Regions from separate parts of the Shewanella sp. ENK2 genome, predicted to be linked through region 2. Evidence: predicted binding sites of a transcription regulator. Region 2 holds the regulator's gene; the other holds the start of a gene.

Region 1 (4,528 bases), 770 kb from region 2:
TAACTTCCAATCTCGACTTAAAATAAACTCGCCCTGCTCAGTTGAACGTAATGCATTCGCCACGTTTAAATCGACCAAGTTAAATTCATGACTATGAAAAGCGGCAACAAAACCTTGCTGTAACTGTAAGCCTAAAGCATCCGTTTTGCTGTAATCACTGGTATTAACCGGAGTGGTTACAAGTAAAGGTTGGTCAGAGCGTAAACTGTCATTTTGTAATACCAATTCATTTACGACTTTTTCAGCCAATATATTCACATGTGATTTAGGGGCTAGACCGGCTTTAGTAATGTCATATTGTAAAGGCGCAGGCTGCACTTCAGGTTCATCACTAAACCAAAAGCTAGTTTCAATAGGCTTTTCTACATAAGCTAACTCATTTGTCGACACAGGCGGCTCGCTAGCGCAAGCAGCCGCTAGCAACGCAATGGGAAAAATGATTAAACGGCTCATGGCTTATTCCTTATTACAATGACGTCTCAGCATTGATGTGATGTTAGGTTCAGTAATGTTGCCGCTAACTGGCTTTAGGCCCAATCAGAGCACACATTAAACACACTATAGATAGTGTATCGACCACACATTCAAAACCTTTACCTTGAAATGAAGAATTTATCTCCATCTGTTCACTGCTAAAAGCTCATACAGGCATGGTTTTTGCTTTTATTATGATAATTAATTTAAGTCGTGCTAAACCGTCATAGAGTTGGCACCCTTTTTCTTCGATATTGTGAAAAGCGAACATGAACATGCCAAACGTTAGCTCTAAATATTTGACTATTATCATGCTGGTTATTCTTTCAGCTTGTTTCAGTCACTCTGTATTAGCGCAAAGAGTTGAAGTGTCAGGAAAAGCCAAAATTATTGACGGCAATATAGATAAAGCCCGCGAGGATGCGATTAATCAAGCATTAAACTATGCCAGCTTAAAAGCGGGTGTAAACTTTAATAGCCAGCAAAGTATTAATCAGGGCAACTTAACTCAAGATGCATTTCAAATAAAACGCATGGGTCAAGCTAACGATATTGAGCTCGTGTCTGAAATCATCAGCGCATCAGATATCACGGTTATGTTGCGGCTCAATCTTGAGTCTAAACCCCGAGCACAGCAATGCCACAGCCAACAATTAAAAGCGGCAATAATGATCCCTCAAGCCATCATGCGTGACCGCTCACAACTTCGATACGGACAACTTGCTAACTTTGAACAAGCTTTATCACAGCAGTTTGGCAATTTATTAAATAATGGCTCTGACTACAGTTTTGCTCGTATGCACGCCGAGGAGAAGCTTGACCATACCAACCAACTCATCAACTTCAAAGGCCAACGCATACCAAGCTGGCTTGGCGAAATAACCGACAGCCAATATATCTTACAACCTGAAATCCTGGATATTTCAATTGAGCCATACTCGAGTTCTTTATTTGGATTATGGGATGAGACACCTTTAAGGCAAATTAATTTACGGTTTACCATGTTCCATGGCATTAGTGGTGAAAAAGTGTGGAGCAAAGACTATCAAGCAGAAGCTGAGTGGGATTTTGAACGAGATGAAACCGTGTCACCTTCAACCCAACGGTTTTGGGGCTCAACTTATGGTCAAACTATGAATCAGCTTTTACAACAAAGCACTCAAGATATTGATAATTTACTAAATTGTCGACCTTTACTCGGTCAAATCGTTGCTAAGCAAGGTAATAGAATCATCATTAATTTAGGCCGTCGAAATAACGTCAAAATGGGTGATAGCTTCCAAATCGTGTTACAACAAAATATTCCTGATAGAGTGAATTTAATGCGAGCTGTTGCGACTAAAAATAGAGCCACGGTCACAATAGAACAAGTTTCAGAAGAAAGCGCCACAGCCTTACTAGAAGGTATTGAAAGCTCTGGCAACATACAGATCCAAGATATTGTGATTAAGATTTAAAAATCAGTGAACGTGAATCGATAAAACATATACCAATAAACAAGAAGGTTTTACTTACAATGGCTACATCACACTCAGTTTTTAATAATCAGTTCGCCATTAGTCAATTTGATGAGTACTACTTGCCCTGCATCAACAGGAATACCTTTGAAAAAGAAGACTCTATAACCGCTTTTAAAAAGAAGTATAAACACGATATTTTTAAGGAAGATACATTACACGTCATTCTAGGTCTCGATTCTGGCTTATTGGTTAATTATATTCTTGAGTCTCCACAGGTAGCAGGAAGTAAATACATTTTTGTAGAGCTACCAGAAGTCATGTCGATGTTAAATATTGATATACCAGAGGAGCAGCAACACTACCTTAAAGTGCTAAGTCTTGAAGAACTTAATGAACATATAGAATCGGGCGAAGATGATTTATTCCTTATAAAAGATCAAATCGCCATTACACTCTCATTAGCCGCCTCTGCAGGCGTGGTTGAAGAATATTCAGGCTACTACAGCCAAATTTATAAGTTAATAAAACAACAAACCACCTCACATAAAGCAAATTTTACTCAAAAGTCATTCTTTGTAGAACAATTTTTCAATGTTGTCGAAAATAATCAACCAGCTTCGATATTGAAAAATCAATTTGCAGGTAAAACTGCAATAGTGATTGGTGGCGGCCCATCACTTGATGAACATATTGATTGGATTAAAGTTAATTATGAACAGCTTTTCATTCTTACCGTATCAAGGTTCGCATCAAAATTGTCGGCTGCTGGGATCCCAGCTCATATTATTGTTTCGGTAGATCCTCAAGATACAAGTTTTGAGGTTAACCGCGATATGATGAGCCTCGCAAATGAAAGCCTGTTTATTAACTCACATCATGTCAATCATCGAATCATTGCTCAGTGGAATGGAAAATCATTGTTCTTAGGCAATCGATTCCCATGGGAAGAAACTAACAACATTCTTACCATTGGTCCTACGGTAACCAATAGTGCTGTCAGAGTGGCAATTGAAATGGGCTTTAAACAAGTGCTTTTAAGCGGTGTTGATTTATGTCACTCCTCTGCAGGGGTCACTCATGCAAAAGGAAGCGTTGAAGCCAGTGCCGGAAGTAATAACAGTATTATTCATGAGTGGGTAGAAACCTACTCAGGTAGCATTGCTGAAACGCCCATTCAATTGATACATGCAGCACTCGCGCTAAAAGAAGAAGCTGAGACTTACCCTAATGTTGAAATCGTTAACCTATCTATAAATGCAGCTAAAATTCAAGGTATTACCCATATACCAAAAGAACAAGTTTCAATTGTTTCAGCTGATTGCAATCCAAGTCAGTTACTCGAAACGGTTCCATCTGCTAGTGAAAACAAACAAGAAAAATTACAACTTATTCAAACTGAATTATCTGCTGCTAACGAGGCTTTTAAAGCAATAAGCAAGCTGGCTATCAAAGCCTTACACATTAATAATGAAGCTAAAAAATTGAAACAGCACTCTGCAGCGTTTCAAGCTAAAGCGAGTGAAATCGATAAAATTGAGCAAAAAATAAATAAGAAATTTCCAAAATATAATATGTCGATAAAGGTATTCGGCTATTTTGAGTTTACGCAATTTCTGACAACAAAGAAGACTCAGGATTGGTCCTTTAAACAAATGAATACAATGACTCATTTGTACTATAGTGCTTATCAAATCATTACTAAACAGCTTCAAGAGTTAACTGAGACCGCGCTAGATATTGTCAAATTAAGACGTGAAGAAATAAGCGACACACCATCAATAGAATTGATTACCGAAGGCTGGAAAAAGCACAACCAACCGGGACGAGTCAATATTTTTCAAGCAATGCTCGACAACACTGTCGCTAGCTCTTTGACACCAAATGAAAAATCCAAACTAAAATCAGCAAGTGACAGCTATCAAGAACAACTTACAAGCTTTGCTCATCCATACTTTTCGATGAAGAAAAAGAACCAAAATTTAGACAATACATTAGCCAAAATTTTAGATTTGAAACAACATAAGAATATCGATGGTTTAACACTACTCACTAACAATATAGAGCCATTAATTGCCAATGATACGTTTGCACATAGGTTATTCCATCTCGCGTTGCATTATGTACATTTTTTAGAAAATAACTTTGATGCAGCTTTAACTGCGTTACTGGAAATTGAACCCACAAGCCGAACTGAAGTCGAATTAAAGCAGCAGTTATTGCTGGCGCTTAAACTACACAAAATTGACTTAGCTGAAGAAACAATAACGTCTTTGGCTCAGTACAGTGACGAATATTACCCTCAGCATGCCCACATATTGTCCTTACAAGGTAAAAACCAGCAAGCATTGGATTTGTATTTAAATTATTTAGACAAATACCCTACTGACGAAAGTACATTGATTAAACTCGGCGTCTTTTTAGCAGGGCTTGGGCAAATCGAAGGAGCTAAATCAGCTTTCGATAATGTGATGCAAATCAATCCTGATAATGTCACCGCTAGAAACTACCTAAATCAGTTAGCAACAGGTAATGCATCTTAAAAGTCTATGATGTTGAAACTATGCGTTAGTTGACGATTAAAGGTCAACTAACTC
Region 2 (4,528 bases):
CGCTTAATTTCTCAGCCATACTTGATAACGTGCTTAAGTGTTGCTGACATTGCTCAGAAGGAACCAATAAGGCAAATAAAATGTCTACTGGCTTCTTATCAATAGCATCAAAGTCGATAGCTTCTTCACATTTGATCAAAATAGCGATCGGCGATTCAATGTCGTCTAAACGCCCATGTGGAATCGCAATGCCATTGCCGATACCTGTGCTACCCATTTTTTCACGTGCTATTAAACTTTCGAAAATAGCTTGTGAAGATAGAGTAGGGTACTGGTCAGCCATTAAATTGCTGATAAGTTCCAGTACCTTTTTCTTACTGCCCGGAGTGGCACAGGTAGTGCACGCCGGCTGCAGGATGGTGCGAAGTTCCATCGTTAGTGTTTAATTAACTTCTCTTTGTGTTTAATTACCTGACGGTCTAATTTGTCTATCAGGGCGTCAATTGCGACATACATATCTGCGTTTTGAGATACGGCAAAAACTTCACCTCCTTTGAGGTGCAATTTAGCTTCGGCAATCTGTTGTAACTTTTGTACATTGAGCACAACGTGAACATTATTGATCTGTTCGAAGTGACGTTCAAGCTTTGAAAATTTAGTTTGCACATACTCACGTAAAGATTGAGTAATTTCGATATGGTGTCCAGTCAGGTTAATTTGCATAGATCATCCTCCAATAACAAAGGCTTATAAGCTTTTGCGTTGGTTTGAGGGAGGGATGAGCATTGCTTCACGATATTTGGCGATCGTACGCCGAGCAACATTGATCCCTTGTTCAGCCAGTAGCGTCGCCATTTTACTATCGCTAAGTGGCTTTTTCTGGTTTTCTGCAGCGACCAGCTTTTTGATAAAGGCTCTGATTGCTGTAGATGAACACTCTCCGCCATCATCGGTACTTACGTGGCTAGAGAAGAAGTATTTTAGTTCAAAAAGGCCGCGAGGGGTGTGCATATATTTTTGAGTTGTAACCCGTGAGATGGTCGATTCATGCATCTCTACCGCTTCGGCAATATCATTTAAAACCATAGGCTTCATGGCTTCTTCGCCGAACTCAAAGAAACCTTGCTGGAATTGAACAATACAATTTGCCACTTTTAACAGGGTTTCATTGCGGCTTTCAATACTTTTAATAAACCATTTGGCTTCTTGTAAGTGACCGCGAATGAATTGGCTGTCAGCTTGATTGGCTGAGCCTTTTGCCATGGCGGCATATTGCTGATTTACGCCTATTTTAGGCATATTATCTGGGTTTAATTCTACGACCCAACGGCCATTCTTTTTAAACACTGTGACATCTGGGATGACGTACTCATCTTTGATTGGAGTAATTTGTAACCCTGGGCGAGGGTTCAGTGTTTGGATAAATTGAATCGCTTCGCGTAAATCATCTTCTTTAAGCTTGGTTTTACGCATTAGTAATCTGAAATCACGACCTGCTATTAAATCTAGGTGTTCAGATATCAGTAATTTTACATTTTCTATGCAAGGGATTTCGCTTGGGTATTGTCCCAATTGAATCATCAAACATTCGCTTAAATTTCTTGCAGCGACACCCACTGGATCAAAATGTTGTACACGCTTTAATACGGCTTCAACCTCATCAAGTTCAATATCCTCAAGACCGAGTGCATCGAGAATATCTTCTGTTGATTGAGTTAAGTAACCTCTATCATCAATTGCGTCGATGATGGCTGTCGCAATGGCGAGGTCATTTTCAGAAAATGGGGTTAAGTTTTTTTGCCATTCTAAATGTTCGTATAAACCTTCAGTCGTTTCACCTTGAAATGGCATATCGTCATCACGGCTTACAGCGCCAGAACCTGAGTTAGGAGAGGCGGTGTAGACTTCATCCCAAGTGGTATCCATTGGTAAGTCTTCAGGCATGGACTCTTTCGTAAGTGACTCTGTTGTATCGACTGATGAGGTGTCTTTTTCTACGCTGACTTGGCTGTTATCGCTAAAATCGGTGTCAGTTTGCTGAGTATTGTCTTTGACTGGTTCTTTTGCTTTGGCAAACTCATCCTCAAGCTCAAGAAGAGGATTTGAGTCAAGTGCTTGCTGAATTTCTTGCTGTAGCTCCAAAGAGGAAAGTTGCAATAAGCGAATGGCTTGTTGCAACTGCGGGGTCATTGTCAGGTGTTGACCCATTTTAAGTTGGAGTGAGGCTTTCATTTACCGCTTATCCCTAATTGAATTTCATCATCGCGACTACAATGTTATGGGTCTAGCACCTTTGTAAGTGTTAGCTAGACTTTAACCGAACTTGGGTTCTACTTTGCCAAAAATTAGCGTTAAGTTTTGAGTCTAGTGTATAACGCTAAAAAGTGGGACTGGTTGGCCGCGAAAATGCCATACTTGTACACTAAAGAATGCTAACTATAGCTTGAATTGCTCACCTAAGTATACTGACCTGACTTGCTGATTGTCTAAGATCTCAGCAGGTGTACCTTCAGCAATTAAATCTCCGTGGCTGACAATATACGCACGCTCACATACATCAAGTGTTTCACGGACATTATGGTCAGTAATCAATACTCCAAGACCACGATTTTTTAGTTGTTGAATAATTTTCTTAATATCTATCACAGAGATAGGATCAACACCCGCAAATGGTTCATCTAATAAAATAAACTTAGGATTGGCGGCTAAAGCGCGTGCTATTTCTACACGTCGACGTTCACCACCTGATAGAGCCATACCTTGGCTGTCACGAATATGGGTAATATTGAACTCTTCTAATAAGTGCTCTAATTCTTCGATTCGTTGCTCACTCGATAAGGTTTTGCGGGTTTGCAGCACTGCCATGATGTTATCGTGCACAGTGAGTTTTCTAAAAATACTGGCTTCTTGAGGTAAGTAACCAATACCTTTACGAGCACGTAAATGCATTGGGTCTGCAGTCAAGTCGTCAGAATCAATCAAAATACGACCTTTATCGCTTTTGACTAAGCCTACAACCATATAAAAGGTTGTGGTTTTACCTGCACCATTTGGCCCTAAAAGACCAACAATCTGACCCGTTTTAACGGTTAGGCTAACGTTTTTGACAACTTGGCGGCTTTTATAGCTTTTTGCTAAGTTTTCAGCTGTTAAGGTAATTTGTGTCATTATTGCTTTTGCTCTGCCGCAGGGGTCGTTATGTCTGCATTGGTTGAGTTTTGAATATCAGATTCTTGAGGGGTGACTGATTCAAGGAGGGCATCAGTGTTAGTTTCAACAGCATTTGCCTCAGGAGTCACTGTTTGATTCTCAGTTACATTGTTAGGTACATTATCAGTCGTATCAGCATCTGGGTTATCAAGCGAATCATTATTTTCTAACGGCGCTTCGTCTGAGTTATCAAGTTCTTCGTTTTCTTTATTCAAGTCAGGGTAATTTTCTGGCTGAAAAATTGTGATAACTCTGTCTTTTCCTTCACCTGTGCTTTCAGCGATCAGTTGCTGTTTATCAATATTATAGCTAATGAGATTACCAGTAACCTGACTGCCTGCCTGGTCAAGTTTTGCATTGCCTTTTAAGGTTAAAATACTGGTCGAAAGCTCATATTTTATTTCGTTTGCACTTGCGGTACCGATACGGCCATCATCGAGTTCTTGTGAGAATGTGGCTGGATTACCTGTCGCAATCATGGTTTTTTTGCCACCCGACTCTTCACTGAATGCACGTAATTGATCGGCATTAATATTAATGGTGCCTTGCGTCACATTCACTGGGCCGAAGAAAATCACTTGGTTATTTTTAATATCTGCTTTTTGGCTGACGGCAGCGACTTTAAGCTCTTGTTGTAAATCACCTTCTTTGGCATGAACGCCGGTGACTGTCACTAAGCTCAATCCCATTAGGCTCATACCAAGAATACTTTTTCTAATAAAGTCTGTTTTCATAAGCTTATTGAGTGAAAATGTCAGTGTTTTACTTTGCTTCATATGTTCCTTCTACCTGACTTAAAAGCTCTAACTCTTCGGCATTTAAATCAGCATAAAGGCCTAAGCCTTGTATTTTAAAATCTTGTCCTGAGACATTAATCTGTCGATCAGACGTCATGATCATGGTATTTAAATCTAACGCAAGCATACTTGTGGTTAGCGATTGTACTGGTTCATTGATGTTTATTGCATCAATAATAACATTTTTTTCTAGCACCACTTTACCGGTTTCTTTATTAAGCTTGCCTAATTCAGCGGTTAATTGCCACTCAGCTTCGCCGTTTTCTGGATAGATAAGGTATACAGGCTCAGTGAATAGGGTTTCATTGGTTTGCTGAAAGTGTTCCATGTGTTTTGCTGAAACCCGGCTTTGTACTAATCCTTGCTCGTTAAATTCTGTGCTTCGTAAGTCATTAGCGATGAATTCTGGACGCGCGGGATCGGGAAGCTTATTGGCTTCCATTTGACTACGCTTCACTTGCACTTGCCAGTATAAAACTAATGCTGCACCAAAGAAGCCGAGAATAGCGAGGGTGGTACGGCTCATATACTCATTCCGTGGGCGGTTTCGAATTTGTCTTGGCTAACAAGCAGTAAATCAG

Evidence for each region. Region 2 encodes sigma-54, which starts transcription at its own class of promoters, with help from an activator protein. Its sites were predicted from a motif close to GTTGGCACGNNNNTNGNNT; they were not measured.
Region 1: a site for sigma-54 is predicted at 645-663, ahead of ACGEDC_RS02260 (flagellar assembly protein T N-terminal domain-containing protein). Genes of this name have one in related genera too.

Annotation. Positions count from the first base shown of each region.
Region 1 covers NZ_CP171406.1:471,554-476,081, forward strand. The annotation lists gene ACGEDC_RS02255 (FlgO family outer membrane protein) at 1-453, opposite strand, end outside; gene ACGEDC_RS02260 (flagellar assembly protein T N-terminal domain-containing protein) at 750-1,931, shown strand; gene ACGEDC_RS02265 (6-hydroxymethylpterin diphosphokinase MptE-like protein) at 1,991-4,474, shown strand.
Region 2 covers NZ_CP171406.1:1,238,143-1,242,670, reverse strand. The annotation lists gene ptsN (PTS IIA-like nitrogen regulatory protein PtsN) at 1-373, opposite strand, end outside; gene hpf (ribosome hibernation promoting factor) at 376-663, opposite strand; gene ACGEDC_RS05585 (RNA polymerase factor sigma-54) at 688-2,172, opposite strand; gene lptB (LPS export ABC transporter ATP-binding protein) at 2,377-3,108, opposite strand; partial or broken gene lptA (lipopolysaccharide transport periplasmic protein LptA) at 3,303-3,848, opposite strand; gene lptC (LPS export ABC transporter periplasmic protein LptC) at 3,913-4,473, opposite strand; gene kdsC (3-deoxy-manno-octulosonate-8-phosphatase KdsC) at 4,470-4,528, opposite strand, start outside.